Regions from separate parts of the Ensifer sp. D2-11 genome, predicted to be linked through region 1. Evidence: predicted binding sites of a transcription regulator. Region 1 holds the regulator's gene; each other region holds the start of a gene.
The links. The regulator LexA, encoded in region 1, represses DNA repair genes until DNA is damaged. The targets are predictions, from matches to a motif close to TGTTCNNNNTGTGTTCNG.
Positions count from the first base shown of each region.

Region 2: a site for LexA is predicted at 3,203-3,220, ahead of parE (DNA topoisomerase IV subunit B). Genes of this name have one in related genera too.
Region 3: a site for LexA is predicted at 2,379-2,396, ahead of uvrA (excinuclease ABC subunit UvrA). Genes of this name have one in related genera too.
Region 4: a site for LexA is predicted at 2,475-2,492, ahead of M1D34_RS13925 (YifB family Mg chelatase-like AAA ATPase). Genes of this name have one in related genera too.

Region 1 is NZ_CP096433.1:1,496,857-1,504,762, forward strand. It holds gene M1D34_RS07210 (SMR family transporter) at 1-336, opposite strand, end outside; tRNA gene M1D34_RS07215 (tRNA-Asn) at 414-488, opposite strand; gene M1D34_RS07220 (membrane protein) at 631-924, shown strand; gene M1D34_RS07225 (hypothetical protein) at 972-1,319, opposite strand; gene M1D34_RS07230 (calcium-binding protein) at 1,720-2,799, shown strand; tRNA gene M1D34_RS07235 (tRNA-Cys) at 2,844-2,917, opposite strand; gene lexA (transcriptional repressor LexA) at 3,138-3,854, opposite strand; gene M1D34_RS07245 (hypothetical protein) at 4,079-4,243, opposite strand; tRNA gene M1D34_RS07250 (tRNA-Ala) at 4,353-4,428, opposite strand; gene M1D34_RS07255 (DUF1254 domain-containing protein) at 4,610-6,142, opposite strand; partial or broken gene M1D34_RS07260 (DUF1254 domain-containing protein) at 6,218-7,701, opposite strand; gene M1D34_RS07265 (hypothetical protein) at 7,756-7,906, opposite strand, start outside.
Region 2 is NZ_CP096433.1:1,743,168-1,751,073, reverse strand. It holds gene M1D34_RS08445 (hypothetical protein) at 1-313, opposite strand, end outside; gene M1D34_RS08440 (GNAT family N-acetyltransferase) at 540-1,010, shown strand; gene parE (DNA topoisomerase IV subunit B) at 1,027-3,087, opposite strand; gene M1D34_RS08430 (alpha/beta hydrolase) at 3,280-4,215, shown strand; gene M1D34_RS08425 (FAD-binding oxidoreductase) at 4,244-5,569, shown strand; gene M1D34_RS08420 (YceI family protein) at 5,566-6,171, opposite strand; gene M1D34_RS08415 (cytochrome b) at 6,168-6,794, opposite strand; gene tpiA (triose-phosphate isomerase) at 7,055-7,825, shown strand.
Region 3 is NZ_CP096433.1:1,602,541-1,610,446, forward strand. It holds gene gyrA (DNA gyrase subunit A) at 1-731, opposite strand, end outside; gene M1D34_RS07790 (MarC family protein) at 1,017-1,646, shown strand; gene M1D34_RS07795 (single-stranded DNA-binding protein) at 1,712-2,236, opposite strand; gene uvrA (excinuclease ABC subunit UvrA) at 2,523-5,444, shown strand; gene M1D34_RS07805 (DUF72 domain-containing protein) at 5,533-6,336, shown strand; gene M1D34_RS07810 (vitamin B12-dependent ribonucleotide reductase) at 7,254-7,906, shown strand, end outside.
Region 4 is NZ_CP096433.1:2,899,262-2,907,167, reverse strand. It holds gene rsmI (16S rRNA (cytidine(1402)-2'-O)-methyltransferase) at 1-933, shown strand, start outside; gene M1D34_RS13935 (YraN family protein) at 923-1,291, shown strand; gene gshB (glutathione synthase) at 1,496-2,443, shown strand; gene M1D34_RS13925 (YifB family Mg chelatase-like AAA ATPase) at 2,629-4,161, shown strand; gene cysK (cysteine synthase A) at 4,596-5,564, opposite strand; gene M1D34_RS13915 (LysE family translocator) at 5,704-6,321, opposite strand; gene M1D34_RS13910 (LysE family translocator) at 6,484-7,116, shown strand; gene M1D34_RS13905 (DMT family transporter) at 7,113-7,906, opposite strand, start outside.

The DNA of each region.
Region 1 (7,906 bases):
GGCTTCCTCCGCATCGCTCCTGCCGGCATTGAGGAGAAGTATTCCCGCAACAGCCATCGCGAGGCCCAGCATCTCGCGGCCGGAGAGCGCATGGCCGAAAACGAAAACAGAGACGAGCGTTATCACGGCGACGCCGGATCCTTCCCAGACGGCATAGGCGACGCCAACCGGAATGGTCTTCACCGCTCGTGCCAGGAAGACGTAGGAGAGCGCGATCGAGGCATACATGACCACATGCCCCCAATAGGAGCCGGAGCCGGATGCCGCCTTCATCACGGTCAGGCCGACGACCTCGGTCGCGATCGCGAGGACCAGGAAAAGCCATGCAAGACGCATGAGGAAACCTACGAGAAATCAGCCCGACAAAATGAAAAGAGCCATTCGGGCTTTGCCGCGAATGGCTCTTTCGAAACTGGCTCCCCGGGCCGGATTCGAACCGGCGACCTATCGATTAACAGTCGAGTGCTCTACCGCTGAGCTACCAGGGATCATCTGCGCCGCAGAAGTGAGGCTGCTAATACAAATGCTTTTCCGATTTGCCAAGCGGTTTTTCAAAAAAAATGACGGTAGGCGGTTGCCGCCCTGTGGAGAAGGCACCAACTGTGGGGTCATTGGTACGAAAGAAGAGTGATGGCGACCGAAGGCAAGAAGAAGCATTTTGGCATCGATCCCAAGACGCGTGAGATCGTGCTTGGCAAATGGCGGATGAGCCTGCCCAATTCGCCGGCATTGCGCGTCCTCATCGGCGTTCTGCTCGTCTTCGGCGGTGTGCTCGGTTTTCTACCGATCTTGGGCTTCTGGATGGTTCCTCTGGGCCTGCTCGTGCTTTCGCACGACATTCCCTCGATGCGCCGACGGCGGCGCAAGCTGGCCGTATGGTGGGCCCGATGGCGGAGCAAGCCGAACTCGTCCGGCAAGTCCTGAGAGGTGGACCTCGCGAAGAGTCCACCAGCATGCGGATGCAGCGCATGTTAGTCGTCGGAATTGCCCGGCTTTCGACGCCGTTTGGGCAGGAGGGCGACAATGACGCAGGCGAGGACCAAAGCGACCGGCCAGAAGTCGGTCGCCTGATCCCAACTCCACCTCCACATTTCATAACCCTCTAGGTGAGGCGGCGGCAGCTTTGCGCTGATCTCGAAATCACGTTTTTCGCGGCCGTGAAAGTGTCCGATGGCGAAGGCGAGGCCGATGATCAGCGCCAACCTTCTCGGTGCAATCACCATGAACAGCAGGGCGACGACTGCTGCAATACAGACGCCCTCGGCCACATGCCCGAGCCAATCGAAGTGGCGCTGAATGTAGCCCCAAGGAATATCCATCACATCGCGCTGCGAGTGCCGCCCTCCCGATGAGGCCGGCCGACGGGACGCTATAGCACAACCGCCGATCACGAGACCACATGGTCCTCCGGGTATCTCTCTTCGTGGACGTCGTCCGGAGCGTGGGCAACCTCTTCCGTCTTTCAGCATCCGGACGCGGAACTTCACCGGAAAGTACAACCTGTAGTTAATCCGAAGTGGTCAATGGACAGGAACATCGCGTTCGGCAACATTAGAGCACTTTCAGGAAAAGTGTGGACGGTTTTCCGTGCGGAAGGGCGTATTTTCAAAGCGTTAGCCCGCTCGTCACTCCGACGAGGCCGGACGAGATCGACGCCCCCAAGGCCGTCCGGGTCCCCAAGACGAGCATCACCTGCTTTGCAGCACTGTGGAGAGAAAAATGGCGCATCTGATCGGTGGCATCGCCCCTTGGCTCGGGCTCGACAACCACATCTTCGGCACGAACGATCCGGACATTGTCTTCGGAGACCCATTCACGACCGACAATAGCCTGGGAGTCTTCGAAATCGGCGGCTTCCTGTCTTCGGGGCAGGGTGGCCGCGACAGCCTTGACGGGCACGGAGGCGACGACACGCTCTTCGGCGACGCTTGGGCGATCTCCGATCAGGGGCGTGGTGGCGACGACCAGCTCGACGGCGGCGCCGGCGACGACACGCTGTACGGCGATGCCTTCTCGATCGATGTGAGTGACTCCGCGATCGTCGCCGGAGGGAACGATCGTCTCTCGGGCGGCAAAGGCAACGATACACTCTACGGCGATGGCTACAATTGCCTCAGAGGACGTGGTGGCGACGACTGGCTCGACGGCGGCGCCGGAGACGATATTCTCTCGGGCGACGCTTTCTCCCTCGGCGATTTTTTCGTTGGCGGGAACGATCGGCTCCAGGGCGGAGAGGGCCATGACAAACTCTACGGAGATGGCCTCGACCAGGGCGTCGTGGAATCCGGCATCGGCGGCGACGACCACCTCTATGGTGGTTCTGGCAACGACTTTCTTGTTGGAGATGTTCTTTTCTCACGTGGCGGCAGTGGCGGCAACGACCTGCTCGACGGAGGCAAAGGCGACGATGTCCTGTATGGCGATGCAGAGGTCGGCGTGGACACCGCGGGTGGGGACGACCTCTTGATTGGCGGCGCCGGTAACGATCAGCTCTGGGGCGATGGCCGACTTACCGCAGCCTTCGCGGTCGAGACCGGTGCCGATCAGTTCCTGTTTGCGCGGAACAGTGGGCGGGATGAGATCTTCGACTTCGAATTGGACAAGGACATCATCCAAATCGCCGGCTATGGCTACGACGACTTCGCCGATTTTCTGTCCAACATCGGCGACGATGCTGACGGGAACGCTGTCCTGCAGCTGAATGGCACGGTCGATCAGGTCACTCTGATCGGCATCCACGCTGCCGACCTCAGCGCTGCCAACTTCGTCTTTGCGAATGCGGATTTCGCCCTCGTCTGACGAGGGGAAGTTTGTCGGTAACAAAGCTGATCAGGTGTGGCTTTTGGAGGCCTCGGCCGGAATTGAACCGGCGTACAAGGATTTGCAGTCCTCTGCGTCACCACTCCGCCACGAGGCCTCTACGATTTGCGTTTTCAAATCGTGGCGCGGATTTAGAATGATTGACCGCAATCCGCAAGAGGGTACATTTGGAATAGGGACTTTTTTATTCTGTATAAATGTGTCTTCCGTTCTATGACCGGGCGTGGTCATAGCGTCCCAAGGCGCAATACTCCCACGTCAGCGCTTTGAAATTGCGTACTTTCGTAGGAAGCGGCTGCGCACCTGGTCAGGAAGCTCTAATGATAGCGCCGGATGAGGCCGACGAGCCTGCCTTGGATCTTGACCCGGTCCGGACCGAATATGCGTGTTTCGTAAGCCGGATTGGCGGCCTCCAGCGCAATAGAGGCGCCCTTGCGACGGAATCGCTTCAGGGTTGCTTCCTCGTCGTCGATCAGCGCGACGACGATATCCCCGGGGCTGGCGGTGCTTCCGTTCCGGATGATCACCGTATCGCCATCGAGGATGCCGGCCTCGATCATCGAATCGCCCTTGATCTCGAGAGCGTAGTGCTCGCCGCTGCCGATCATTTCAACCGGTACGGATATATCGTGCATATTGTTCTGGATTGCCGAAATCGGCACACCGGCGGCAATGCGGCCCATGACCGGAACGGCGACCGATGCGGCCTCGGCCGGCGGCGCCGGTTTCGGTGCGGGGGGCGGCGCAGCAGGCTTGCCCAGACTGCCTTCGATCACGCTCGGCGAAAAGCCGCGGCGGACCTGCGAAGCGCCCGCATAGGCCTCCGGCAGCTTGATGACTTCGAGGGCCCGGGCGCGATTAGGTAGCCGGCGAATGAACCCACGCTCTTCGAGTGCGGTGATCAAACGGTGGATGCCCGATTTGGACGCAAGGTCCAAGGCGTCCTTCATCTCGTCGAAGGACGGCGGGACCCCGGATTCCTTCATTCGTTCGTGAATGAACAGAAGCAATTCCTGTTGCTTGCGGGTCAGCATGGCGTCACTCCAGAATCGCGAAACAAATCAAGAACAGAACCTATCTGTTCCATATGTGTTCCGCAAGTGCCTAAAATTCCGTGAATTTCGCTTGCTGTTGAATGCCGATCCGCCCCGCGATCCGGCGTGTCGATGGCGATCGCTCGGAATTCGGGGCAGGGGCCGATACGCTCTCGCATGTTTTGGGCTTACGGCGGGCGGCGCAGTCGGTCGCCTATGCAATGCTAATAGGCAAGGCGCAGTCCGCCCGGCGTAAGAACGTCGAATTCAGGCTCGGGATAAGGCCCGTACCACTGGGTGTAGGTCGTGTTGGTCGAGCCTGTGCTGGCGCACCCCGAAAGGGCGAAGAGGGAAAAAATTACGGCTGCCACGAAAGATTTAACAGGCATGTTTTTCTCCACTCGCGGGAGTTGCCCAGACCTCGAACGGGTCAGACTAAAACTTTCTCTCAAATCAGCTTTTTTGGCAAGCAGCGAGCCGGCAGGGAGGACTGGTGGATGGTGGAGCCGAAGGGAGTCGAACCCTCGACCTCCGCAGTGCGATTGCGGCGCTCTCCCAACTGAGCTACGACCCCACTGGTCAACGATTGTATAAGAGTTTTCGGCCGACCGCGCCAGTGCATTCCACTTGCCGAATGCATCGCAATACAAAGATGAGACTGACAACTGCAAGCCGCGTCGGTGCCCGCCGGCCGGCAGATAGGGCGGAGTGCAAGATCACGAACACACAACGCCACTATCGGCTTTCAGCACTGGCTATTGAGCGATCGCGGGCGGCTGCCAAGAGCCATCGAGAATTGCCTCTTTGCCCCAATAGGCGCGGATGTAGAGCGAGAACTTCCCGTCCGGCGCGGGCAGCCAGTTGTTTTCCTTGTCGCCCCCAGGCGACTTCGCGCCTGCGTAGAGGGTAAGCGAACCGTCGGAGTTGCGCTTTAGGTTCTTGTTCTTGGTGCCGAGTGAGTAGCGTTTGAGGTCGTTCGCGTGGAAGAGATGCTTGTCGTTGTACAGGGTCAATGACCAGAAGCCGTTGACCGGCGGCTCCTGCCCGGCCGGGAAGGTGATTGCATAGCTGCCGCTGCCGCTGAGTTCTCCGCCCGCGCCGTCGTGGTCGGTGTAGAAATATTGCGTCTCGTTCGGCCGGTTGTCGAACATGTTCGATTTTGCCGTTCCGGTCCGGTTGAAATAGTCGACGCCGAACTGCGCATTGTTGGTCGAACGGTTCCATCCGTTCCCGGCCGGACGTCCGTTGTGCTTCCACTGGAAGAACGGCTGGATGACCTTGTCTTCGGTCTCGACCGCGGTCGCAACCAGCACCTTTTTCAGTTCGGGGTCCTTGGACGCTGCATCGAGCAGCAGGCGGAATTGGCCGTAGAGAGCCTCCTCGCCCGGCAACGGATCGACAGTGTCGAGAACCTCGCCGAACTGATCGAAGAACTTATCCGGAACCACCCATTTGGTTTCCTCGCCAGACGATGCCGGTCCGGGAATGTCCGGGACCTTGGCCCATTCGATCGTCTTCATCTCTCCGTCGAAATCCTTCAGCGGATAAGCGACGACCTGGTTGATGACCTCTTGAATCGCTTTCCTGTCCTCGGGCGTGTCGTCCTGGAAGACCCTGGGAATGGCGTTGGCGAGCGAGGTAGGGGAGCGCAAAACATCTGTGATCCCGTCCGGTTTCAGGCCGCTCCACCTCGGACCGGCGAGCAGGTAGAATCCGGGCTTCGAGCCATATGGTTTGCCTAGATGACCGAACTGGTCGGTGCGTGCGTCGTACAAAGCATAGACCCAGAAACGGTCGCCGAAATCCGGCACCTGAATCACGACCGGCTCTTCATCAAGCGCGAAGAAGCCCAAGCCGTAGACGACATCCTGGTTCGGGCACGTGACGAAAGTTTCCGACGGCTCAATGTAGTCGTTGAGCATCGCGATCTGGCCCCGCGGTGCGGCGGGCAGGACGCCGTTGAGGTGGCCCGGTTCCGGTGCCTGAGTGATCGCCGCCCTGCGGTTGATCATGTTAACCATCGGCCAGCCCCAGACGTAGGCCATCTGCGCAACCGTTCTTGCATAGTCGGGAGACATCACGATACCCGTGGCGGGTTGCGTAACAGTTGCGGATGCGGCGTGCTGCTGTGCCTGCGCCGCATTGGCCGTGACGGCGACCGAGGCCGCCGTCACGGCGGCGGGAACCGCCGCTCCAGCGCTCACCGCTGCCAGCGATGCCGCACCCATGCCGCCCTTCATCAAGTCGCGCCGGGTGATGTCGAGTTGATCATTGAAACTCGTTTTCATAGCATATTCCTCTGTTGAATCGCTCCGGTTGGGCACTTGGACATGGGCGCGTTTCGTTGGGGACGCGCCCCGACCTCACTCCACCCTGACCACATCATCCGGCTTCCAGGTCTGATCGAAGAACTCGACGCCGGTTCCGTAGAGACGCAGCGCTATCAGGAAATTCCGGCCGCCGACGGTCTGGATCCAGTTCGAGTCCTGCGCGTCGGCAGGTTTTTCCGGTCCGAACCACAGGTCCACCGAGCCGTCCTGGTTCGTCGCGACCTTGTTGAAGCCGTTGATGGACGGCATCAGCTGCGGCGCTTCCACCATCGTGCCGTCGGTGATGTTGTAGGCGGTAACTGCCCAGAACAGGGCAGCCGGCGGATTGGGTGGCAAATGCAGCCTGTAGGTGCTGGTGCCGCTGAGGAACTCGCCCGCGGCATCTCGGTATGCAACCGGGTATTTGGAACCTGCCCCTAGCGTCCGCATGACCATTGCCGGAGCCGATGAATAGGCAACCTGGAAATAGCCAGCCCGCTGGTCGACATCGAGATAACTGTCCTGGAGCCATTCGGACGTGCCGCTGGCCCAGACATTTTCATACTGCCTGTCGGTGTAGTAGCGATTGCGTCCGTCCGGTCGGCCGAGCTGGCGCTGCGCCAAGATCATCTTGGGCGCTGTCTCGACCGCCTTTTTCAAGAGTTCCTGCTGCTTCCCGGTCGGCTCGAAGGGCCCTTGATGATGCCGATCGATGCCAGCACACCGCGCAGTTCGGAATCGATCGCCGAGACCGGCTCGTGGTCGACGAACTCCTTCAACTTGGTCCAGTAGGCGTTATCGACCGGATACATCATGTTGATGCGCTTGCCGCTGCCGTTAGGAAACTGCATCGGCTTGACGTCTTTCTCGGGCGTCCAAAGCGGATAGACGCGCGTCTGCTCCGCGAGCGCCACGGCGGGCTTGGGGTCCGGACCGTTTTCGCCCTTCACCATGATCGTCCGGAAGAACAGAAAGACATTGTAGGTCTTCGCTTTGAACGCGAAGTAGCCCTGCGGAACCTCGCCGTCATAATCAGGCGGCAGCAGGAGGTAGAGGCCGCCGCGCGCGCGATCCGGTCCAATCAGTCCGACATCCGTGATCGTACGCTGGAAGAAATCGGTAAACATGCCGATGACGTTGGGTGGCGCGGCGACGACGAGCGGGCCGGTTTCCTTCAGGTCGAGATAGCTCATCGAGTAGATTACGTCGGCGTTCGGTGTCGGCACCCACGTGCGCGAGTCCATCCGGTCCTTCCAGATTGGCAGGATGTTGTAGCCTTTACCGAATGTCGCCTCCGAACCGTCGCGCATACCGATCACGTTCAGCGCCTGAAGCATGGTTATGTAGGCATGGATCGCGCGTTGATAGTAGAGTTCGTCGCGCAGCGACTCCGCTTCCTCCTGCGGAAGCCAGTTGCCGTTGCCGATCTGCGTCACAAGCGGTGGTGCGGCCTGATCCTGCGCATTGACAGAGGAGGTGACGACCGTCGCCGAACAAAGCATTGCAGCGACGATCAAGTTCGCACGTTTTCTGGTCATGATTTCAACCTCGGTCGACTCCGGAAGACGCCACTGGGACGGATCAACCAAAGACTAGTACGAGCGCGAACCGTCTGGCAGTTGGACCATGGGGCAATGCGGCAGCTGGTTCGCATAGCGCGAGGGCGGGTAGCCGCCGAGAAATCCGCTTCCGTAGACGCCAGTCGCTTGTGATTGCCGCGCGGAAGACGTGGGGCGGTGTAAA
Region 2 (7,906 bases), 250 kb from region 1:
CGCGCCTCGGCAAGGTTGGTTCTCCGCCTTCTGCCGTTGATGTTGTGTTTTGCTGCACGCCCGGCTGAGCCGGAAGCGTTGCATTCAGCTCCGGAACCGGCTCGCTTTCCGCCGTCATGCCCGGCCCTGAGCTCTCGCACACGGCCACCACGACGGGGTAGTTCCTGTCGGAGAACCGCGGCAGTTCCTTTTGCGATTCCGTGTCGCACTGCGCGATCGACGGCCAGTCGCCGTTCACGGTCGAGATGTAATGGCATTGGGTAACGTTGTCGTCGCAACCGAGAATGGTCATGACGATCAGGGCGGCTTTCATGGTCACTCTTCCGTTCAGATGATGACGACGCTTGTTTATGGCCGTCCGATTCTTTCCAAAGAAGGGCAAAAGCCGGCGGGCGCCGAAACAAATTGTTTCTCCCCGTTACGCGGATTGATTGTAGTAGCTGCGAAATTGCGTCGTTTGGCGTATTGGTCCCGGCGATCTTCGGCATTAGAGCGTTGAAATCATGTGCTTCCGGACGGGACCGAATGGAGAGACTGAAATGACCGCCGTAACCATCGCCGAAGAGTCGCCGCGCCAGCCGGCCGTCATCCGCCTGCTCGAATTGTCCGACGCCTATGCGGCATCGCTCTATCCGGCCGAAAGCAATCATCTGGTCGATCTGTCTCAGTTGGAGCAGCCCACCGTATCCTTTTTCGTGGCCCGCCGTGACGGCGAAGTCGTCGGCTGCTGTGGCCTCGTCGAAGCGGGCGACGGTACGGCCGAGATCAAGCGGATGTTCGTCGACCCGGAGGCGAGGGGGCTGAAGCTTGGCAAGCTGCTCTTATCGGCTCTCGAAGCCAAAGCGGCAAAGCTCGGTCTCACGGCAATCCGTCTGGAGACCGGCATCTATCAGCCGGAAGCGATCGGTCTCTATAAGGCATCCGGCTACGTGGAGTGCGCGCCGTTCGGCAGCTATCTACCTGATCCGCTGAGCTTGTTCATGGAAAAACCGGTTCGGCAGGAGGCGTGAGGGGCGATCGCGAGTTTCAGATGTCCAGGTTGTCCGCGAAGACGGCGCGCTCCTGGATGAAACGGAAGCGGGCCTCGGCTTTCGTTCCCATCAGGCTGTCGACGGCATCGCGGGTGCCCTCGAAGTCGACATCGTCGATTTCGACCTTGAGGAGCGTCCGCTTGGCCGGGTCCATCGTGGTTTCCTTGAGCTGCGCGGGCAGCATCTCGCCGAGGCCCTTGAACCGCCCGAGTTCGACTTTGCCGCGACCATTGAACTCCGTCCGCATCAGCTCTTCGCGATGCGCGTCGTCGCGGGCATAAAGCGTCTTGGAACCCTGGCTCAGGCGATAGAGCGGCGGCACGGCGAGATAGAGATGGCCTCCGCGGATGAGCTCCGGCATCTCCTGATAGAAGAAGGTGATCAGAAGAGAGGCGATGTGCGCACCGTCGACGTCGGCGTCGGTCATGATGATGATGCGCTCGTAGCGCAGGTCCTCTTCGCGATACTTCGAGCGCGTGCCGCAGCCGAGCGCCTGGACGAGATCGCCGATCTGCTGATTGGCACCGAGCTTCTCGCGGCCGGCGCTGGCGACGTTGAGGATCTTGCCGCGCAGCGGCAGGATCGCCTGGTTGGCGCGGTTGCGCGCCTGTTTGGCCGAACCGCCGGCCGAGTCCCCTTCGACGATGAAGAGTTCGGCACCTTCCGCCGTATTCTGGGCGCAGTCCGCGAGCTTGCCCGGCAGGCGCAGCTTGCGGACCGCCGTCTTGCGGCTGACTTCCTTTTCCTTGCGCCGGCGTACACGCTCCTCGGCGCGCTCCACCACCCAGTCGAGAAGCTTGGCCGCCTCTGCCGGATTGTCGGCGAGATAATGGTCGAAAGGATCGCGAAGCGCGTTTTCGACGATGCGCTGCGCCTCCACCGTTGCCAGCTTGTCCTTCGTCTGACCGACGAATTCCGGCTCCCGAATGAAGACCGAGAGCATGCCTGCCGCAGAGATCATGACATCGTCCGTGGTGACGATCGCAGCGCGCTTGTTCTGTGTGAGCTCGGCGTAGTTCTTGAGCCCCTTCGTCAGCGCAATGCGCAGACCCGCCTCGTGCGTTCCCCCTTCGGGCGTCGGGATGGTGTTGCAGTAGGAATGGATCTGCTGGTCGCCGCCATACCAGGTGACAGCCCATTCGAGCGAACCGTGGCCACCGGACTTTTCCGATTTGCCGGCGAAAATCTCGCGGGTGACCGTGAATTCCTTGCCGAGCGTGGCGGCGAGATAGTCCTTGAGGCCGCCGGGGAAATGAAACACGGCCCTGTCCGGGATTTCCGAACCTTCCGGCAGGAGCGCCGGATCGCAGGACCAGCGGATTTCCACACCGCCGAAGAGATAGGCCTTGGAGCGGGCCATTCGGAAAAGCCGCGCCGGCTCGAAGCGGGCATGCGGTCCGAAGATCTGCGGGTCGGGGTGGAAACGGACCCTGGTGCCGCGCCGGTTGTGTACGTCACCCAGGTCTTCGAGGCCGCCCTGCGCGATGCCGCGGGAGAAGCGCTGGCGATAGAGCCGGCGATTGCGGGCAACCTCGACTTCAAGGTCGTCCGACAGTGCGTTGACCACGGAAACGCCGACGCCGTGCAGGCCGCCGGAGGTCTCATAGGCCTTGCCGTCGAACTTGCCGCCGGCATGCAGCACCGTCATCACCACCTCGAGCGTCGACTTGCCGGGAAATTTCGGGTGGTTCTCGACCGGGATGCCGCGGCCGTTGTCGGTCACCGTCAGATAGCCGTCGGCGTCCAGGTTCACGTCGATGAAGTTGGCGTGTCCCGCGACCGCCTCGTCCATCGAGTTGTCGATGACCTCGGCGAACAGATGATGCAGGGCCTTTTCGTCCGTCCCGCCGATATACATGCCCGGACGGCGGCGGACCGGCTCCAGACCTTCCAGCACTTCGATTGCCGAGGCGTCGTAGTCGCTGCCGTCGCTCGTCTTGGGTGCGGGGCGCGACGCTTCGTTACCGGCGGCGGGGGCCGCGGGCTTGCGTGGCGCGGCATCCGCCGGCTTCGGCTGTTGGGGCATAGCGGAAAAAAGGTCGCTGCTGTCGTCCATGGAGCGTTCAGATCGTTCCTGTCTAATTGTCGGCTAGGCCATAGCAAGACCGCGGCGCGGCCGCCATCCTTTGTCGCGCGAATCACCGGAATTCTGCCAGAGTCTCGCCCGAAGGGCGAACAAAAGGCGAATTTCGATGCCCCGGAGGAAGAAATACCCTTTAATGAGCCAGATTTGCCGCGCCAGTGTTGCTTGGCCGAGGCGCCGGTGGCAAGGCAGGCGCCGAACGAGGGAGCCGATCGGGTGTCCATGTCCACAATTCTTTTCTCCATACGGCATCTGATCGGCGCGCTTCTTTTCGCGAGCCTTGCCGTTTCCGCAAGGGCCGAACCCGTTAAGCCCTACAAGGATGCGCTGTTTCGCTACAGCAAACTGCTTCAGGAGGCGGATGGCGGCGACTTCCGCGTTGTCGATTACCAGGAACTACGCGACATCAACGAGCGCGACCAGATACCCGAGCGGCGGGTGAAGCGCGCTTACGTGTCGCTCGGTGTCAAGGGCGTGCAGGTGAACGAGACGCTCGGTCTCGGCGAGCGGGGGCTTGACGTCACCCGCGTCGGCCCCGATCGCGGCGCCGCATTCACCGTGATCTTTATTCATGGTCGCGGCGGCGACCGCCGTCTCGGTGCCAATGATTTCGCCTTCGGAGGCAATTTCAATCGCCTCAAAAATCTGGCTGTCGTCAATGGCGGAACCTATTACGCTCCAAGCGTTAGGTCCTTCGATGCTGCGAGCGTAGCGGATGTTTCGGCACTGATCCGTTTCGCAGCGGAGCGTTCCGGCGGAAGGCCGGTAATCCTTTCCTGTGCCTCCATGGGAAGCTTCATCTGCTGGGGCATAGCCCGCCAAGAGGCAGCCGTCTCGGCCCTTGGCGGCGTGATGATCATGGGCGGCCCCGCCGACCCAGACTTTCGCAAGAGTGCCGCCTACGGCGCGCGGCTGCCGATACTCTTCAGCCACGGCAGCCGCGACAGCGTCTATCCGGCCGAGTCCCAGATCGCGCTCTACCGCAGCCTCAGATCGAAGGGCTATCCTGCCCGTTTCGTCCTGTTCGAAACAGGTTCGCATGGAACTCCGATCAGAATGACGGACTGGCGAGAGGCGCTGAACTGGATCCTTGACCGCTAGGCGATCGGTTGTGGAGTTGACGGCGGTAATGAGAATGGACGATTTCGAGGAAGCGGGTCGGTTTGGAAACCGGTCTCGACCGACCGTTTCACCCGATGACTACGAGGACGGCATAAGCTCGGTGGCCGCCATGGCGTTTCTTCCCGTCGGCAATGGCCTGAGCCACGGCGATGTTTGCCGCAACCAACTCGGGACGCTTATCGAAAGCAGGAAGCATAACCGCATCCTGTCTTTCGATCCGGGGAGCGGGACCATTCGCTGCGAGGCCGGCACTATCCTTGCCGACCTGCTGGCGCGCGCCGTTCCGCATCGCTTCTTTCTTCCCGTGACGCCGGCGACGGGCCTCGTCACCGTCGGCGGCGCCGTCGCCAACGACATCCACGGCGGCAATCACCATGCGCGCGGCTCCTTCGGCAATCACGTCCGGCGCCTGACCTTGCTGCGCTCGACGGGCCAACGCCTGGTCTGCTCGCCCGAGGAGAATGCGGAACTCTTCGCTGCGACGATCGGCGGCCTGGGACTGACCGGGCTGATCCTCGACGTCGAGCTTCGGTTGATGAAGGTGCCGTCGCCGCATGTCCAGCGGCACGTGCTTCGCTTCGATAGTCTCGATCGATATTTCACACTGGCCGAACGGGCCGAAGAGGAGCACGAGTATGCCGTAGCCTGGCTCGACCAGTTCGCGACGGGACGGCGCATGGGGAGGGGCGTCCTGTTCGCCGCGGATCACGCCGACGGCGCTTGCGAATATCCTGATATCCCGAAGGGGCCGAGGCTCGCCGTGCCTTTTTCGCCGCCCTTCAGTCTGTTCAACAGCGTGACGCTGAAAATGCTGAACGAATACCGCTTTCGCAAGCACGACCGTGGTGAGACCGTGTCGACGCAGACGTGGACTTCCTACTTTCACCCTCTCGACGCGATCGGCGGGTGGCGCAGGCTCTACGGGCGGCGTGGCCTCTGCCAGCATCAAAGCGTCTATCCCGTTGCGACCGCGCCGGAGACCACGGCGCGGTTGCTCGAAACAGCCCGCCGTGCCGGTCATGGGTCCGTACGGACGAAGCTGCACCGTTTCGGTGGCATAGCCTCCCCAGGGCTTCTCTCCTTTTCGAGGCCGGGCTTCGCCCTGACCATGGACTTTGCCAATCAAGGCGAGGCCACCGTCAAGCTGCTCGACGCTCTCGACCAGATTGCCGTCGTGGCCGGCGGTGCAGTCAATCCGTGCCAGGACTTCCGCATGAGCCCAGCCATCTTCGAAGCATCATTTCCCGCCTGGAAAAGGCTGGAGGCGCTGCGCGATCCGGCAATGGTCTCGGACTTCTGGCGGCGCACGGCCCTGGCGCCCGGGCAAACCTAACGCTTCTGCCCCCTTATGTTCATGTCGAACTCCACGACGTTGGAGTAAATGGGCGTCCCGACGGTCATGCCGTAGGGCGAGCGGCGGATGCTGCCGCGGATCGTGAAGGAAATCGAGCGCCTGTTCCAATCGGTGAGCCTCACGTCGAAGCGCTCCTTGCGGCTCTTGCCGCGGGCGGTGAGAACGCCCTCGATCGTTGCGGTATCCGGGCCGGTCTGGCTGACGCCGGTAGAGCGGAAGGTCACGGTCCTGTGGTTGGCTGCATCGAACACTGCGCTGGAGCGCAGGAAGTCCTCGATCCGGCGCTCAGTGGACCTTACGCTCTCCGGAAAAAGCGTGAACTCCACGGAGGATCGCCCGACGTCATCGCCATCGATCCGGAATATGCCCGAGAATTTAGTGAAGCGGCCGGCAATGCCGCCGCTGCCACCCACTTGTCCCACGCTGAACTGGATGCTCGAGGAACTCGCGATGCGGTAGTTCCCGGCGGCGTCCGCAAGTGCCGGCGCTTTCGCCCCCGCAACCGGCGTCCCTGCGAGGGCAAGGGCGAGAAGCGCGAGCGGCAGGGCCACCGCCATGGACTGCTTGCCTGGGCTGGTCATGTTCGTTTCCTCTCGACAACGGTGTCGTCCTTTTCGGAAGTCTTGACGGTGCTGCCGGTGCGCGGCAGTGACCCGGAGCGAAGCATGCGGATGAGCACCAAGTCGCGCCTCATGAGATGGTGATAGAATGCTGCCGCCGCGTGGATCGCGACCAGGCCAAGCGTCACATAGGCGAGCATGGCATGGGCGAGGGCCCAGAACGCTTCCGAAGTCCCGGATTTCGGGAGCGGCAGATGCGGAATGATGATCAAGTTGAAATAGAAGCTCGGGATCGCCAGCGTCGAGACGGACACGACCGCCCAGCCGGACAGCGGCACGAGGAGTGCGAGCGCGATGAGCGACAGATGCGTGGCCCGTGCGGCCATGTGCTCCATCGGGCCAAGGGTCGGAGAAGCTGCCGGGCTGGTTTCCACGAGCCACCAGAGCATCCGAAACGCAGCCAGTCCCAAAGCGGTGAAGCCGAACGACTTGTGCCACTGGTAAAGGGAGAACTGCAGAGCCGGGTCGATCTCGATGCGCCGCATGACGAAGCCGGCGAGGATGAGCCCGAGGATCAGAACCGCGATCGTCCAGTGAAGGGCGATCGTCACCGTTCCGAACCCGTTGTCGCTGTTGCGCAGCATGGCAGACTCCGACGCCCGGCGCGTACGTCTACGTGATGGTAGAGCGTCTCCGCATTAGACGCCCGCGGCCTCGTTTTTATTCGCTTTCGCCCGGTCGATTCGCCATTGGGGCCGGACAGCCGGCAAAGCGTTATGGGGCGACGTATTCCGCAGAGCTTGTACCGCCGGCGCCGGAATAATCCGCCTGGGTGCTTTTTTTTACGCGAGCGATTTGCTACGCCGCTTGCCGAGACGAAGAGACCTGATCTGGAGGAGATCCCATGACGCCCGATATCCGCCCGCTCGTCGCCGGCAACTGGAAGATGAATGGAACACGTGCGTCTCTGGACCAGATCAAGGCAATGGCCGAGGGCGTCAAAGGCGACCTTTCCGCGAGGGTTGACGCCCTGATCTGCCCGCCCGCCACATTGCTTTACGTTGCGACCGCGCTTTGCGACGACAGCCCTTTGATGATCGGGGCGCAGGACTGCCACCAGAAACAGTCGGGAGCCCATACCGGCGAAGTCTCGGCTGAAATGGTCGCCGATTGCTTCGGCACGCATGTGATCGTCGGCCATTCCGAACGGCGCACCGATCATGGCGAAGGCGACGCACTGGTGCGTGCCAAGACGGAGGCAGCGCATGGAGCGGATCTCGTCGCGATCGTTTGCGTCGGTGAGACGGAAGAGGAGCGCAAGGCCGGCCGGACGCTCGATATTCTGAAGCGCCAACTCGCCGAGAGCCTGCCGGATCAGGCGACGGCCGAAAATACGGTGATCGCCTACGAACCCGTGTGGGCGATCGGCACCGGCCTGACGCCCACCGTGTCCGACGTCGAGGAGGCGCACGCCTTCATGCGCCGCGAGCTCGTCTCGCGCTTCGGCCCGGAAGGCGGCAAGATGCGGATCCTCTATGGAGGTTCCGTCAAGCCTTCGAATGCGAAGGAACTCATGGGCGTTGCCAATGTCGACGGCGCCCTGATCGGCGGCGCGAGCTTGAAAGCCGATGATTTCCTCGCCATCTACAGGGCCTATGAAGAATTGACTGCCTGATTGCCGCGGGACTTGGAATAGCTGGCGGCTTGGTATAAAGAGGCGCCAAATTGACGCGGCCCCACGGTGAGGCCGGCGTCG
Region 3 (7,906 bases), 110 kb from region 1:
CCGGTCTCGTAGGCCTGACGGATGCCCGAACGGCCGAGGATCAGCGCCCCGGTCGGAAAATCCGGTCCCGGAATGATCTGCATCAGCTCCGGCAGCTCGATCGCGGGATTGTCGATCAGGGCGATACAGCCGTCGATCACCTCTACGAGGTTATGCGGCGGGATATTGGTCGCCATGCCGACGGCGATGCCACCGGCGCCGTTGACGAGCAGGTTCGGGAACTTTGCCGGGACGACGACGGGCTCGTGCAAGGTGCCGTCGTAGTTGTCGCGGAAATCGACCGTGTCCTTGTCGAGATCGTCCAGCAGCGAATGCGCCGCCTTCTGCAGCCGGCACTCGGTATAACGCTCCGCCGCCGGCGGATCGCCGTCCACGGAGCCGAAGTTGCCCTGACCGTCGATCAGCGGCAGCCGCAGAGACCAGTCCTGCGCCATGCGTGCGAGCGCATCGTAAATCGCCGTGTTGCCGTGCGGATGGTATTTACCCATCACGTCACCGGTGACGCGGGCGCATTTTACGTATTTCTTGTTCCAGTCGATGCCGAGCTCGCTCATCCCGTAGAGGATGCGGCGGTGAACGGGTTTGAGACCGTCGCGCACATCGGGAAGCGCACGCGACACGATCACGCTCATGGCGTAATCGAGATACGACCGCTGCATTTCCTCGATGATGGAAATCGGCTCGATGCCTGGCGGATTTTTTCCGCCGCCGGGGGTGCTTTGCTCAGTCAATGGTGATCACGATCTTTGTTCAGAATCAGTCGGTTTTTTATAGCCGAATGCGGCTCGGAGCGCCAATTTTCGGCCGGTGTTTTGAACAGTCTTTTGCCGCAGGAACAGGCTTTTCTAGGGCAAGGAAAGGAGCTCGCAAGGAAAGCTGCGCGCCTCGGGGATGGCGCTGGTTTAAGCCATTGCGTTGCGCTTGGCTACCCGCTCTTTCCAAGCTCGCATCGCTTGCCTAACAATGCGGGCCACACCACCGGGAATAGCCGGGGTAAAATCCGGAAGGGGACACGGATGTTCGACGTCGATCTCTTGATCAATGCGCTGACGACGCTGCTCGTCACGCTTGATCCGCCCGGCCTTGCGCCGATCTTCCTGAGCCTGACCGTCGGCTTGAGCCGGCAGCAGCGCTTCCAGGTCGCGACCCGCGGCTCGCTCATCGCTTTTTTCATCCTCGCCGCCTTTGCGCTTTTCGGCGACGGCATCCTCGGTCTGCTCGGCATCTCGATCGGCGCCTTCCGGATCGCCGGCGGCATGCTGCTCTTCTGGATCGCCTTCGAGATGATTTTCGAGAAACGCCAGGAGCGAAAGGAGAAGGCCGGGGAAACGGCGATCACGAAGGACCACCTCCACAATATCGCGGTCTTCCCTCTCGCACTGCCCCTGATTGCCGGGCCGGGAGCGATCTCGGCAACCATCCTTCTCGGCAGCTCATTTCCCTCGGCACTGGAGCGGGTGCAGCTCATCGTCGTCATCGCCGCATCGATGGCGATACTGTTCCTGGCGCTGGTGATCGCCGAGCGTATCGACCGGTTCCTGGGCGTCACCGGCCGGGCGATCCTCACCCGCCTCCTCGGCGTCATCCTTGCCGCACTCGCCGTTCAATTCGTCGTGGACGGCGTGCGTTCGGCGTTTCAGGTCTGAACGCACAACGAGAACGGCCCGCAACGAAGCGGGCCGGATGGTCTCGGACTGGCTGGCGCAGTCGATCAGAACGGAATGTCGTCGTCGAGATCGCGCGAGAAGTTGCCGCCCTGGTTCGGCTGGTTCGATTGACCGCCGGACCGGGCGCCGCCCGAGGAGGGCCGCGACTGATCGTATTCCTCGTAGCCGCCACCGCCGTAGTCGCTGCCGCCGCGACCTGCGCCGCCGCCCTCGCCTCCGCGGCCGTCGAGCATCGTCAGGGTCGAGTTGAAGCCCTGAAGGACGACTTCGGTCGAATAGCGGTCATTGCCGGTCTGATCCTGCCACTTGCGCGTCTGCAGCTGGCCTTCGATGTAGAGCTTGGCGCCTTTCTTCACATATTGTTCGACGACCTTGCAGAGGCCTTCGTTGAAGACGACGACCGTGTGCCACTCCGTCTTCTCGCGGCGCTCGCCCGAATTGCGGTCGCGCCAGGTCTCGGACGTGGCAATTCTGAGGTTGGCGATCGGCCGGCCGTCCTGCGTGCGCCGGATTTCCGGGTCGGCCCCGACGTTTCCGATCAAGATCACCTTGTTGACGCTACCAGCCATATCGCTTTTCCCGTTTTTGCCGCCGGACCGCTCGGCCGGCTCTCCAATGTCTCATGAGCGAACACCTTAACGGCCCGCCGCCGCCGATACGCCCCGTATCGCGCATAATCCACAGCTGATTTGGCGTGGATATGGCAGAGTTTGTTCTTTTTTTGTTCTAATATTCCTCTATGATCCTGTCAACCGAATCGCAATTGAGCCGCCTCTTTTGCCGATTGCGCCTCGACATGGGCGCGGCCGTCATTACATAGGGGGCTTTCAACCGACATACAAAGCTGGCCTTCCGATGAGCGAACTCAAGACCATCTCCATTCGCGGCGCTCGCGAGCACAATCTCAAGGGCATCGACCTTGATCTGCCGCGCAACAAGCTGATCGTGATGACCGGCCTTTCGGGCTCCGGGAAATCGTCGCTCGCCTTCGACACGATCTACGCCGAGGGCCAGCGGCGCTATGTCGAGAGCCTCTCGGCCTATGCGCGCCAGTTCCTGGAAATGATGCAGAAGCCCGACGTCGATCAGATCGACGGGCTCTCGCCGGCGATCTCGATCGAGCAGAAGACCACGTCGCGCAACCCGCGTTCGACCGTCGGAACCGTTACCGAGATCTACGACTATCTGCGCCTGCTCTTCGCGCGCGTCGGCGTGCCCTATTCTCCCGCCACAGGCCTGCCGATCGAAAGCCAGACCGTCAGCCAGATGGTCGACCGGGTGCTGGAGTTCGGCGAGGGGACGCGCCTCTACATGCTGGCCCCGCTCGTGCGCGGGCGCAAGGGCGAGTACAGGAAAGAGCTCGCCGAGTTGATGAAGAAGGGCTTCCAGCGCGTAAAGGTAGACGGGCAATTTTACGAGATTGCCGACGTGCCGGCGCTCGACAAGAAGTACAAGCACGACATCGACGTGGTCGTCGACCGTGTCGTGGTGCGGCCCGATATCGGAACCCGTCTCGCCGACAGTATCGAAACCTGTCTTACGCTCGCCGACGGCTTGGCGATCGCCGAATTCGCCGACCGCCCCCTGCCTCCGGAAGAGACCTCCGCCGGCGGCTCGGCCAACAAGTCGCTGAACGAAACGCATGAGCGGGTGCTGTTTTCCGAGAAGTTCGCCTGTCCCGTCTCGGGTTTCACCATTCCCGAGATCGAACCGCGGCTTTTCTCCTTTAACAATCCCTTCGGAGCCTGCACGACCTGCGACGGGCTGGGCAGCCAGCAGAAGATCGACGAGGCGCTGATCGTTCCGGAGCCGAACCGCACCCTCAGGGACGGCGCCATTGCACCCTGGGCGAAATCCACGTCGCCCTACTACAACCAGACGCTCGAGGCCCTCGGCACGGTTTTCGGCTTCAAGCTCGGCAGCCGCTGGAGCGAGCTTTCCGAGGAAGCACAGGAAGCTATTCTCCACGGAACGAAGGACAAGATCACCTTCCACTATCAGGACGGCGCCCGATCCTACAACACGACGAAGACGTTCGAGGGCATCGTGCCGAATCTCGAACGCCGCTGGAAGGAGACCGACAGCGCCTGGGCGCGCGAGGAGATCGAGCGCTATATGTCGGCGGCCCCCTGCCCCGCCTGTGCCGGTTACCGGCTGAAACCGGAAGCGCTTGCCGTCAAGATCCACGCGCTGCATATCGGCGAGGTCTCCGAAATGTCGATCCGCGCCGCACGCGACTGGTTCGAGGTCCTGCCCGAGCATCTCAGCACGAAGCAGAACGAGATCGCCGTGCGCATCCTCAAGGAGATCCGCGAGCGCCTGCGCTTCCTGAACGACGTCGGCCTCGAGTATCTGAGCCTCTCGCGCAATTCCGGCACGCTTTCGGGCGGCGAAAGCCAGCGCATCCGGCTCGCGTCGCAGATCGGCTCAGGGCTGACGGGCGTTCTCTATGTTCTCGACGAGCCCTCGATCGGCCTGCACCAGCGCGACAATGCCCGCCTCCTGGATACGCTGCGGCATCTGCGCGATATCGGCAACACGGTCATCGTGGTGGAGCATGACGAGGATGCGATCCTGACGGCCGATTATGTCGTCGACATCGGCCCGGCGGCCGGCATTCACGGTGGCGAGGTCATTGCGGAAGGGACCCCTTCCGATATCATGTCCAATCCGAAGTCGTTGACGGGGAAATATCTCTCCGGCGAGCTTTCCGTTGCCGTGCCCGGCGAACGGCGCAAACCGAAGAAGAAAAAGGAAGTCACCGTCGTCGGCGCGCGTGCCAACAATCTGAAGAACGTGACCGCGTCGATCCCGCTCGGTGTCTTCACCGCCGTCACCGGCGTATCGGGCGGGGGCAAGTCCACCTTCCTGATCGAGACGCTCTACAAGGCTGCCGCCCGCCGCGTCATGGGCGCGCGCGAAAATCCGGCCGAACACGACCGCATCGACGGCTTCGAGCATATCGACAAGGTGATCGACATCGACCAGTCGCCGATCGGGCGCACGCCGCGCTCCAACCCGGCGACCTATACCGGAGCCTTCACGCCCATTCGCGACTGGTTTGCCGGGTTGCCGGAAGCAAAGGCGCGCGGCTACCAGCCGGGCCGCTTCTCCTTCAACGTCAAGGGCGGCCGCTGCGAGGCCTGCCAGGGCGACGGCGTCATCAAGATCGAGATGCACTTCCTGCCGGATGTCTACGTCACCTGCGACGTCTGTCACGGCAAGCGCTACAATCGCGAGACGCTGGACGTTCACTTCAAGGGCAAGTCGATCGCCGATGTGCTCGACATGACGGTGGAGGAAGGCGTCGAGTTCTTCGCGGCCGTTCCGGCGGTGCGCGACAAGCTGGTGACACTGAACCAGGTGGGCCTCGGCTATATCAAGATCGGCCAGCAGGCGAACACACTTTCAGGCGGCGAGGCCCAGCGCGTCAAGCTCGCCAAGGAGCTGTCGAAACGCTCAACCGGGCGCACGCTCTATATTCTGGACGAGCCGACAACCGGCTTGCATTTCCACGACGTAGCCAAGCTTCTTGAAGTTCTGCATGAGCTCGTCAATCAGGGTAATTCCGTGGTGGTCATCGAGCACAATCTCGAAGTCATCAAGACGGCCGACTGGATCATCGACTTCGGCCCGGAAGGCGGCGACGGCGGTGGCGAGGTCATTGCGCAAGGGACGCCGGAAGAGGTCGTGAAGGAGCCGCGCTCCTATACCGGCCAGTTCCTGAAGGAGCTTCTGGAGCGCCGGCCGGTGAAGAAGGTGGTTGCGGCGGAGTGATGCGTGGCCTCCTGAAGCGGGTGGCGTCTCTGATTCGCCCCGGCTACAGCGGTTTTGCGTGTCTGAGTGAGCATCGAGGAGGAAGAGGATGGCAAATTCGGGACAGATCCGTGTCGGCATCGGCGGATGGAACTTCGAACCCTGGGAAGGCACCTTCTATCCGGACGATCTTCCGAAAAAGCGGCAGCTCGAATTCGCCGGCAAGGAATTGCGGACGATCGAGGTCAACGGCACCTATTACAGCTCACAGAAGCCGGCGACTTTTGCCAAGTGGGCGGCGGAGGTTCCCGACGGCTTCATTTTTTCGCTGAAGGCCAGCCGCTTCGTGACAAATCGCAGGGTCCTGTCCGAAGCCGGTGAATCCATGGAGCGGTTCCTGACGCAGGGGCTGACGGAACTCGGCGACCGCCTCGGTCCCATTCTCTGGCAGTTCGCGCCGACCAAGAAATTCGATGCGGAGGATTTCGAGGGATTCCTGAAGCTCCTGCCGGAAAAGCAGGACGGCCTGAAGCTCCGCCACGTGGTCGAAGTCCGCAACCCCAGCTTCAAGGTTCCGGACTTCGTCAAGCTCATTGAAAAATACAAGGTTGCCGTCGTTCTCGCCGAGCATGCGGACTACCCGATGATCGCCGATGTCACGGGTGATTTCGTCTATGCACGGCTGCAGAAGGGCAGCGACGAGGTGAAGACCTGCTATCCGCCGAAAGATCTCGATCGCTGGGCCGAGCGGCTGAAGACCTTTGCCGCCGGCGGTGAGCCGGACGACCTGGAGAAAGCTGCGCCGGAACGCCAGCCCGAGACGGCACCCCGCGACGTCTTTGCCTTCTTCATCACCTCAGGCAAGGTCAACGCTCCCAACGGCGCTAGGGAACTGCAGAAACGCGTGGGCTAAGGCCTGTTGAGATTCGGGATTCCCGCCGCGGCTTGTTTGATTACCTCATCCCTGTGCTCGTCACAGGGATCCAGCCAGACCAAGTCCTTGGGCTGAAAGAACGCTTTCCGCGCCGCAGACGCGGCGCTGCTGGATCTCTGTGACAAGCACAGAGATGAGGCAGGAGAGATTGCAGTCCTCCGATACGTTTCCTGAACCTAGGCGCCCCGCAACTAAAATCGTTAACGTGATCGATTCTAATGAGTTAAGACGCGGGGTGCGGGCGCCAGGGGAGTCCCAACGTCGCCCCTCGACTTGATACTGCTGGTACCGCCGAATCACCAAAACGGGCCGCATCACACACCCACCTGATTCGCAATCGCGAGTAGCGCTAGGCCGCGTCTTGTACCCGCTTTTTCATCCATAAAAATTTGAATTTGGGCCTGCCGCTAGCTCATCTTCGCAGGCAAGCGGTGGAAGTCCCTGTTTTTCAACGGATTGATCGATGTCCCCGTTTTCCACAGTCGACCCACACAAGATATAGCGCTCAAACTTCCGTCACAAACCACCCCTTGACGCCCCGAGGCGATTCACGGTTAATGGATTTCACGTTGCGACGGCGGCGGACCGGGAAGTTCAGAGGCCGGTTCACACCCCCAAATCGTCGGTTCCGACATGCGGCCCGGGCGGATGACCCCGAGCGGCTGCAGTGGCGGAATTTTGCGCGAAATTTGGGTCGCTCAAGCGGCATTTCGAGCTGGCGTAAAGAGCCTGTTAATACTATATTTAGTGTTTGCAGCCAGCATCATCACAAGATACAGGATTACCCAGGAGCTGGGTTTCCTCACATCGACAGAAATTTTCAGGCTGGCTGCGAGATCCATCGCGGCCGGGCGAGGTTAACTGCGCTTTAGCGCATGGCAACAAAGGACGGGACAATGAAGATCGAGCGTCGTTTCACGAAGGCAGGGCAATCCGCCTATGCCGAGATTGAGTTCCGCAAGGCGACGAGTGAGATCAAGAACCCGGACGGGTCCGTGGTCTTCCGCCTTGCGGATATCGACGTGCCGGCGCAGTTCTCGCAGGTCGCCGCCGATATTCTCGCCCAGAAATATTTCCGCAAGGCCGGTGTGCCGGCAAAGCTGAAGCGTGTCGAGGAAAACGACGTGCCGTCCTTCCTCTGGCGCTCGGTTCCGGACAACGACGCGCTGAAGGCGCTGCCGAAGGAAGAGCAGTACGGCTCCGAAACCGATGCCCGCCAGGTTTTCGATCGCCTGGCCGGCACCTGGGCCTATTGGGGCTGGAAGGGCGGCTATTTCGACACGGAAGAGGACGCCAGCGCCTTTCGCGACGAGCTCGCCTACATGCTCGCCACCCAGCGCGTTGCTCCGAACTCGCCGCAATGGTTCAACACCGGCCTCCACTGGGCCTATGGCATCGACGGCCCCGGCCAGGGCCATTTCTACGTCGATCCCTTCACCGGCAAGCTGACGAAGTCGAAGTCCGCTTACGAACACCCGCAGCCGCACGCCTGCTTCATTCAGTCGGTCGCGGACGACCTCGTCAACGAGGGCGGCATCATGGATCTCTG
Region 4 (7,906 bases), 1.4 Mb from region 1:
GCGTTGCAAAAGCAGCAATCGACGGATGCATCCGAAAAGGAACGGCAGCGCGGTTTTCGCCTGCACAATACGAACATTCCTGCGCGCCCGCTGGAGCCGTGCCTTTATCTCGTGGCAACGCCGATCGGCAATCTCGGCGACATCACGCTGAGAGCCCTCGAGACGCTTGCCGGGGCCGATGTGCTCGCCTGCGAGGACACGCGGGTGACGCGGGTGCTTTTGGACCGCTACGGCATCGTCAATCGGCCCACCGCCTATCACGAGCACAATGCCGCCGAGGCGGGGCCGCGACTGCTTGCAGCACTTGGCGATGGGAAATCGGTGGCGCTCGTCTCCGATGCCGGTACGCCGCTCGTCTCCGATCCGGGCTATCGCCTGGCGCAGCAGGCGGTCGAGGCGGGCTACCGGGTCGTTCCCATACCTGGCCCCTCGGCGCCGCTTGCGGCCCTCGTCGGCTCCGGCCTTCCGAGCGATGCCTTCCTCTTCGCAGGCTTTCTGCCGGTGAAGGACAAGGCGAAGCGCGACCGGCTCGCCGAACTCGCGGCCGTTCCCGCCACTCTCATCTTCTTCGAGTCCCCGCATCGCATTGCTGCGACCGTCACTGCTGCGGCCGAGGTCCTCGGCGCAGACAGGAGGGCGGCCGTCTGCCGCGAACTGACCAAGACCTTCGAGGAGTTCCGCCGCGGAACGCTCGGCGAACTCGCGGCGATTTACGGCGAAAGCGCCAATGTGAAAGGCGAGATCGTCCTCGTGGTCGGTCCGCCAGAGGCAAAGCCCCAGCCGGAGGCGGCCGACGTCGACGCACTGCTCAAGGAACTCGCCCGCGACCTGCCGATGGGCAAGGCCGCGACCGAGGCGGCGCGCCGCACGGGGCTGGCGCGCAAGGAGCTTTACGACCGGCTCCTTCATCTCAAGGATGGCGATGAAGGCTGAGCGACCGGACACCCGCAAGCTGAAGGCGCTGAAGCGGGGCCACATCGCCGAATACCGCGCCGCGCTCTGCCTGATGCTGAAGGGCTATCGCATCGTTGCCATGCGCTATCGCACCAGGCTCGGCGAGATCGACATCATCGCCCGGCGCGGCGACCTGGTCGCCTGCGTCGAAGTAAAGGCCCGGGTGAGCCTGGAGGATGCGGTCTTCGCCGTCACAGACACGGCGCAACGGCGCATCCGGGCGGCAAGCGATCTCTGGCTGTCGCGCCAGGGCGATTTCCACCGCCTGTCGGTGCGCTACGATATCGTCGCCGTAACGCCGTGGCGCTGGCCGCGGCACCTGCCGGACGCCTTTTGATGACGCCTTTTGATAGGCGGGAGCGGCGGGAACCTTCTTGCCTAACCACGGTACGCATTCTACATCTTGCGGGCTTTTCTGCGGTGCCGCTCGTCGCGAAGACGAGGGGCGGAGCATCGCGTCGAATTGCCGTATAATTCGATTTCGGACCGGAGCCGGTCGAAGGAACTATGCGCATCGTGGATCCAGATCGGGAACGGGAAAATGGCAGGAATCGTCAATGTCGGGGTCCAGATGGACCATGTTTCGGGCATCACCATTGCGGGCGATTCGACCTTCGCGATGAGCCTTGAGGCGCAGGCCCGAGGCTATCGCCTGTTCCACTACACGCCCGACAAGCTGTCGCTCCGGGACGGCAGGGTCTATGCGACCGCGCAGCAGATGCAGTTGCGCGACGTCAGGGGCGACCACTTCACTCTCGGCGAAGACGAGCGGATCGATCTTTCGACCATGGACGTCATCCTGCTTCGCCAGGATCCGCCATTCGACATGGCCTATATCACCTCGACGCATCTGCTCGAGCGGCTGCACCCGAAGACGCTGGTCGTCAACGATCCGGCCTGGGTCAGGAACTCGCCCGAGAAGATCTTCGTGACCGAGTTTCCGGATCTGATGCCGAAGACCCTGATCACGCGCGACCCGGACGAGATCGCCCGCTTCCGTCAGGAGATGGGCGACATCATCCTGAAACCGCTCTACGGCAATGGCGGCGCCGGTGTGTTCCACTCCGCGCGTGACGACCGCAATTTCTCGTCGCTCCTCGAAATGTTCGCCCAGATGTTCCGCGAGCCTTATATCGCCCAGGAATATCTGCCGGCGGTCCGCAAGGGCGACAAGCGCATCCTGCTCGTCGACGGCGAGCCGGTCGGCGCGATCAATCGCGTTCCGGCCGAGCACGATTCTCGCTCCAACATGCATGTGGGCGGGCGCGCGGAGGCAACCGACCTGACGGCCCGCGAGCGGGAGATCTGCACCCGCATCGGACCGGCCCTGAAGGAACGCGGTTTCCTCTTCGTCGGCATCGACGTGATCGGCGACTACCTGACCGAGATCAACGTCACGTCGCCGACCGGCATCCGCGAAGTGAAGAAGTTCGGCGGTGCCGACGTCGCTAGCCTGCTCTGGGACGCGATCGAGAAGAAGCGCGCCTGATCTTTACGGCGGACCGCCACTCTCGCTCTTGTGTTCTATCATTGTTCTTGTTTTCAAGCGTATTCCGTGCAAGATTTGCCGTTGCAACCGGTTTTGGTTGTGACGGCGTGTGTGGGCCGCCGTGCTGGAGCGGGATTGCGGAAGGACGATCATCCTTCGCGCTCCGCTCGAAATCAGGGGGCAGTATGGTCGCGCGCGTCAGCACGGTTGCGTTTCAGGGTATCGAGGGCGTTCCGGTCGACGTCCAGGTGATGGTTGCACCCGGCAAGGTCGGTATGCAGATCGTCGGACTGCCGGACAAGGCGGTGGCCGAAAGCCGCGAGCGCGTCCAGGCGGCGCTTCATGCATCGGGGCTGGCGCTTCCCGCCAAGCGGGTGACCGTCAATCTGGCGCCGGCGGACCTTCCGAAAGAGGGAAGCCATTTCGATCTCGCCATCGCGCTCGGCCTGATGGCGGCGCTCGGCGCTGTCCCTGCGGACGCGCTGTCCGGTTATGTCGTCATCGGCGAGCTCAATCTCGACGGCACGATCGCAGCCGTCGCCGGCGCGCTGCCGGCGGCGATCGGCGCGAATGCGCTCGGCAAGGGGCTGATCTGCCCGGCGGAAAGCGGGCCCGAGGCGGCCTGGGCCGGATCGGAGATCGATATTCTCGCCCCGCGCAGCCTGATCGCGATCGCCAATCATTTCCGCGGCACGCAGGTGCTCTCCCGCCCCGAGCCGGCGGTCCGGGCGGCCGCCGGGGGCCTTCCCGATCTTGCCGACATCAAGGGCCAGGAAAGCGCCAAGCGGGCGCTGGAGGTCGCGGCGGCGGGCAACCATAATCTGCTGATGGTCGGCCCGCCCGGTTCCGGCAAGTCGATGCTTGCGGCGCGGCTCCCCTCCATCCTGCCGCCGCTTTCGCCCGCCGAACTGCTCGAAGGCTCGATGATCCATTCGATCGCCGGGCAATTGCCGGGCGGCAAGCTCTCGGACCGCCGGCCCTTCCGTGCGCCGCACCATTCCGCCACCATGGCGGCGCTGATCGGCGGCGGCTTCCGCGCGAAACCGGGAGAGGCGTCGCTCGCCCATAACGGCGTGCTCTTTCTCGACGAATTTCCGGAATTTGCGCCTCAGGCGCTCGACGCTCTGCGCCAGCCGCTCGAAACCGCCACCTGCATCATCGCGCGCGCCAATCATCGCGTCACCTATCCGGCGGCGATCCAGCTCATTGCCGCCATGAACCCCTGCCGCTGCGGCATGGCCGGCGAGCCGGGCCGGAGCTGCGCCCGCGGGCCGCGCTGCATGGCCGATTACCAGGCGCGGATCTCCGGCCCGCTGATGGACCGTATCGATATCCGCGTCGACGTCCCGGCCGTCAGCGCCGCCGACTTGATCCGCCCCGGCACCTCCGAGCCGAGCGCCGCCGTCGCCCGCCGCGTCGCCCGCGCCCGCGAGCTGCAGAGAGACCGCTTCGCCGGCCTCGGCCATCCCGAGCTGACGAGCAACGCCCGCTCATCGACGACGATGATCGAAAAGATCGCCGAGCCCGACGCCGCCGGCCTGCAGCTACTGCGCGATGCGGCGGAAAAGATGAAATTCTCGGCGCGCGGCTATCATCGGGTGCTGAAGGTCGCCCGCACCCTCGCCGATCTCGATGCGGCGCCGACGGTCGGTCGCATCCACCTCGCCGAAGCGATCTCCTACAGGGTGGCGGGAGAGAGACTGCCGGTCGCCGCGTAGGATCCGACTTCGATGAGGATGGGGCGCCCCTCATCCGGCTGCCGCCACCTTCTCCCCGTTCTGACGCTACGGCATGCACATATCTCTTGCGCGCCGGTGCGGCGGATACTGCTGATGAAAGGGATCCCTCGGGAACCCAACCGCCTCAACCCCGCTCGGTCGGGGTTGCCCCTCAACCGGCTGCCGCCACCTTCTCCCCGCAGGCGGGGAGAAGGGATATGCCGCGCCCCGCTCGCTCCCTCGGGCGGGCGGAGCGGGGTTCAGTTGGCGCCGCTTGTCCCTTCTCCCCGCCTGCGGGGAGAAGGTGCCGGCAGGCGGATGAGGGGCGGGTGACCGCTAATGCCAATGTTAGCGCATACGGGTTTGATCCCAAGGATCCATCCGCAAGCCTCGGCACAGCAGGCCGGCTGAGGGGGATGCCGCGACTGCCGGCGCTAGGCTCCCAATCCCTCGAACAGCACCGTCGAAAGATACCGTTCGGCAAAGGACGGAATGATCACGACGATATTCCTGCCGGCGTTTTCCTCGCGCTGTCCCACCTCTATCGCCGCCTGGAGCGCGGCACCGGCGGAGATGCCGACCGGCACGCCTTCGAGTCTGGCGACGAGCCGCGCCGCCTCTATGGCCTCGCCGGCATTTACCGTGACGACTTCGTCATAGACGCTCGTGTCGAGGATCGCCGGTGCGAAACCGGCGCCGATACCCTGGATCTTGTGCGGACCCGGGGCGCCGCCGGAAAGGATAGGGGATTCTTCGGGCTCGACGGCGATCACCCTGACCGATGGCTTACGGGCCTTGAGCACCTGGCCGGCACCGGTGATGGTGCCGCCGGTGCCGATGCCGGACACGAGGATGTCGACTGCGCCTTCCGTGTCGTTCCAGATCTCCTCGGCGGTCGTCGTGCGGTGGATTTCCGGATTGGCCGGGTTCTCGAACTGCTGCGGAATGATCGCGTCGGGCAGCGTCTCGGTGAGTTCCTGGGCCTTGGCGATTGCGCCCTTCATGCCCTTGGCGCCTTCCGTCAGCACCAGTTCGGCACCGAGAAGCGTCAGCATCTTGCGGCGTTCGACCGACATCGTCTCGGGCATGGTGAGGATCAGCCTGTAGCCCTTGGCGGCCGCGACGAAGGCGAGTGCTATGCCCGTATTGCCCGAAGTCGGCTCGACCAGCGTCGTGCGGCCGGGCGTGATCTTCCCTTGCGCCTCGAGCGATTCGATCATCGCGACGCCGATGCGGTCCTTGACGGAGCCGATCGGGTTGAAGAATTCGAGCTTGGCGAGCAGGTTCGCCTTCACGCCCTTCTCCTTGGCGAGCTTGTCCAGCCGCACGATGGGAGTGTCGCCGATCGTCTCGGTGATCGAGGAAAAGACGCGGCCGCGGCCGGGCTTGCGCGCTTCAGGCATATGGTTTCTCCCTTCGTTTCTTGAATTTGTCGCTGCGACAATAGGAGCTATGCGGGCTTCCTTCCAGAGCGGGAACGCCTTGGATCGATGGTGCTGAAGGAAAAAACCGTTGCGAAGCGGCCCGCAGGGAAATCTTTTTTCAGGTCGCGCGGGTCGCAATGTAGGCGGCCGTTCCGGCGAGAATGCCGGCCGCGGCCCGGTTCAGAACCTTCAGTGCCTGCGGCTCTTTCAGGAGCGAGCGGGCTCGGGCCGCAAGCAGCATATAGGGCAGCAGCACGGCAAGAAGCACGAGGAAAGTCGCCACAAGCAGCAGTCCGTAGTCGCGCATCCCGATCGAGGCGAGATCGATCAGCGTCGGAACCAGCGCCACATAGAAAAGCATCGTCTTCGGATTGCCGAGCGTGACCGTCAGGCCCGAGAGGAAGGAGAGCGCCGCACTCGTCGATTTCCGCGCCTCGATGTTCTGCGACAGGAGCCCGGCCGTCCAGAGCTTCCAGGCGATATAGCCGAGATAGAGCGCGCCAGCGATCTTCACGACCAGGAACGCGGTCGTGAATGTCTGGGCGATGAAGGCGAGCCCGAGCACCACCGCCGTCAGATAGACCATGTCGCCGACGATGAGGCCGAGGCCCATGAAGAAGGTTTCCCGAAAGCCCGATCCCAGGGCTCGGGCAACGAGCGCCGTCACGCCCGGGCCGGGAATGATCCCGGCGATGAAGAGAGCGCCGCTATAGGCGAGAAGAGCCGCAAGTGTCACGATCGTTCCTCCTGATAGGGGCAGGTGTACCGCAATCTGCCGCAGAGGAAAATCCGGGTGGCATCCCCATTTAGGCGCGAAAATTGATCGGGTGACAAGAACGGCGTTGCCCTTCGCGGTAGAGCCGTACACCTTCCGGAAAACATCGGAGACCGGCGCCCCATGCCCGAAATTCAGAACCTCCTGGGCTTCGCACTGATCGCACTCGGCATGGTGCTGACGCCGGGGCCGAACATGATCTATCTGATCTCGCGCTCGATCTGCCAGGGACCGGGGGCGGGGCTGATCTCGCTTGGGGGAATAGCGCTCGGCTTCGTCTGTTACATGGTGTCTGCCGCGCTCGGCATTACCGCCCTGCTTCTTGCGGTCCCTTTTGCCTATGATGTCCTTCGTTTCGCAGGTGCGCTTTACCTGCTTTATCTCGCCTGGCAGGCGGTTCGTCCCGGCGGCCGCTCGATCTTTCAAGTACGCGACCTGCCGAAGGATCGCCCGCGCAAGCTCTTCGCGATGGGCCTCTTCACCAGCCTGCTCAACCCGAAGGTGGCCATCCTCTACCTGTCGCTGCTGCCGCAATTCATCCGCCCCGAGGCCGGCAACGTGCTCGCGCAGTCCCTCGTCTTCGGCAGCGTGCAGATCGCGATCAGCGTCAGCGTCAATGCGCTGATCGCGGTGACCGCCGGAGCGGTGGCCGCCTTCCTCTCTGGCCGCCCGTCCTTCATGCTGGTGCAGCGCTGGCTCATGAGCACGGCGCTCGCGGGTCTTGCCATCAGCATGGCCGCGGAGGCGCGGCGTTAGAGGCTTCCTTCCGCCGGACGCTTGGCGGACGGTGACGAAGGCTTAAGGGTCCAGCCGAGATTGGTGCCCGCGGCAGCAATGAGGATCGCGACCGAGCCCGCGATCTGCACCGGCTGCAGGGCGTGGCCGAACGCGATGCGGTCCACCAGGATCGCGGCTACCGGATAGATGAAGGAAAGGGCGCCGGTCATGTGGGTCGGCAGCTTCTGTATGGCGCCGTAAAGCAGAATATACATGATGCCGGTATGAACCACGCCGACGGTCAGCAGCAGCGCCCACTGGAGCATTCCCTGCGGCAGCGGCGCGACAAGGGCGAAGGGGGCGAGCATGGCCGCTCCGGTGATGACCTGCACCAGCGCGATCAGATGTGGCGGCGTGCCCTTGAGGAGCTTGGTGACGAGCGCCGCGATGGCGTAGAAGAAGGCGGCGCCGAGCGACAGCGCTATCCCGGCGAGATAGTCGCTGGGTTCATAAGTGCCCGCGGGCTTGGCGAGGACGATCGCGATCATGCCTGCGAAGGAGAGCGAGAGCCAGAGGAGCTTGCTGGCGGTGATCTTTTCACCGAGAAAAAGCGCACCGAGCCCGAGCAGCATGAAGGGCTGCGTGTTGTAGACCATGGTCGCGATGGAGATCGAGGCGCGGGGATAGGCGGCGAAGAGCAGGAGCCAGTTCACGACGATCGCGACCCCGCCCAGAGCGGAAAGAATGATGACCTTCATCCGCAAATGTCTCAGGTCGATGAGGCCGAAGACCGCCGCAAGCGCGGCGAGCGTTGCAGCCCCGAACACGC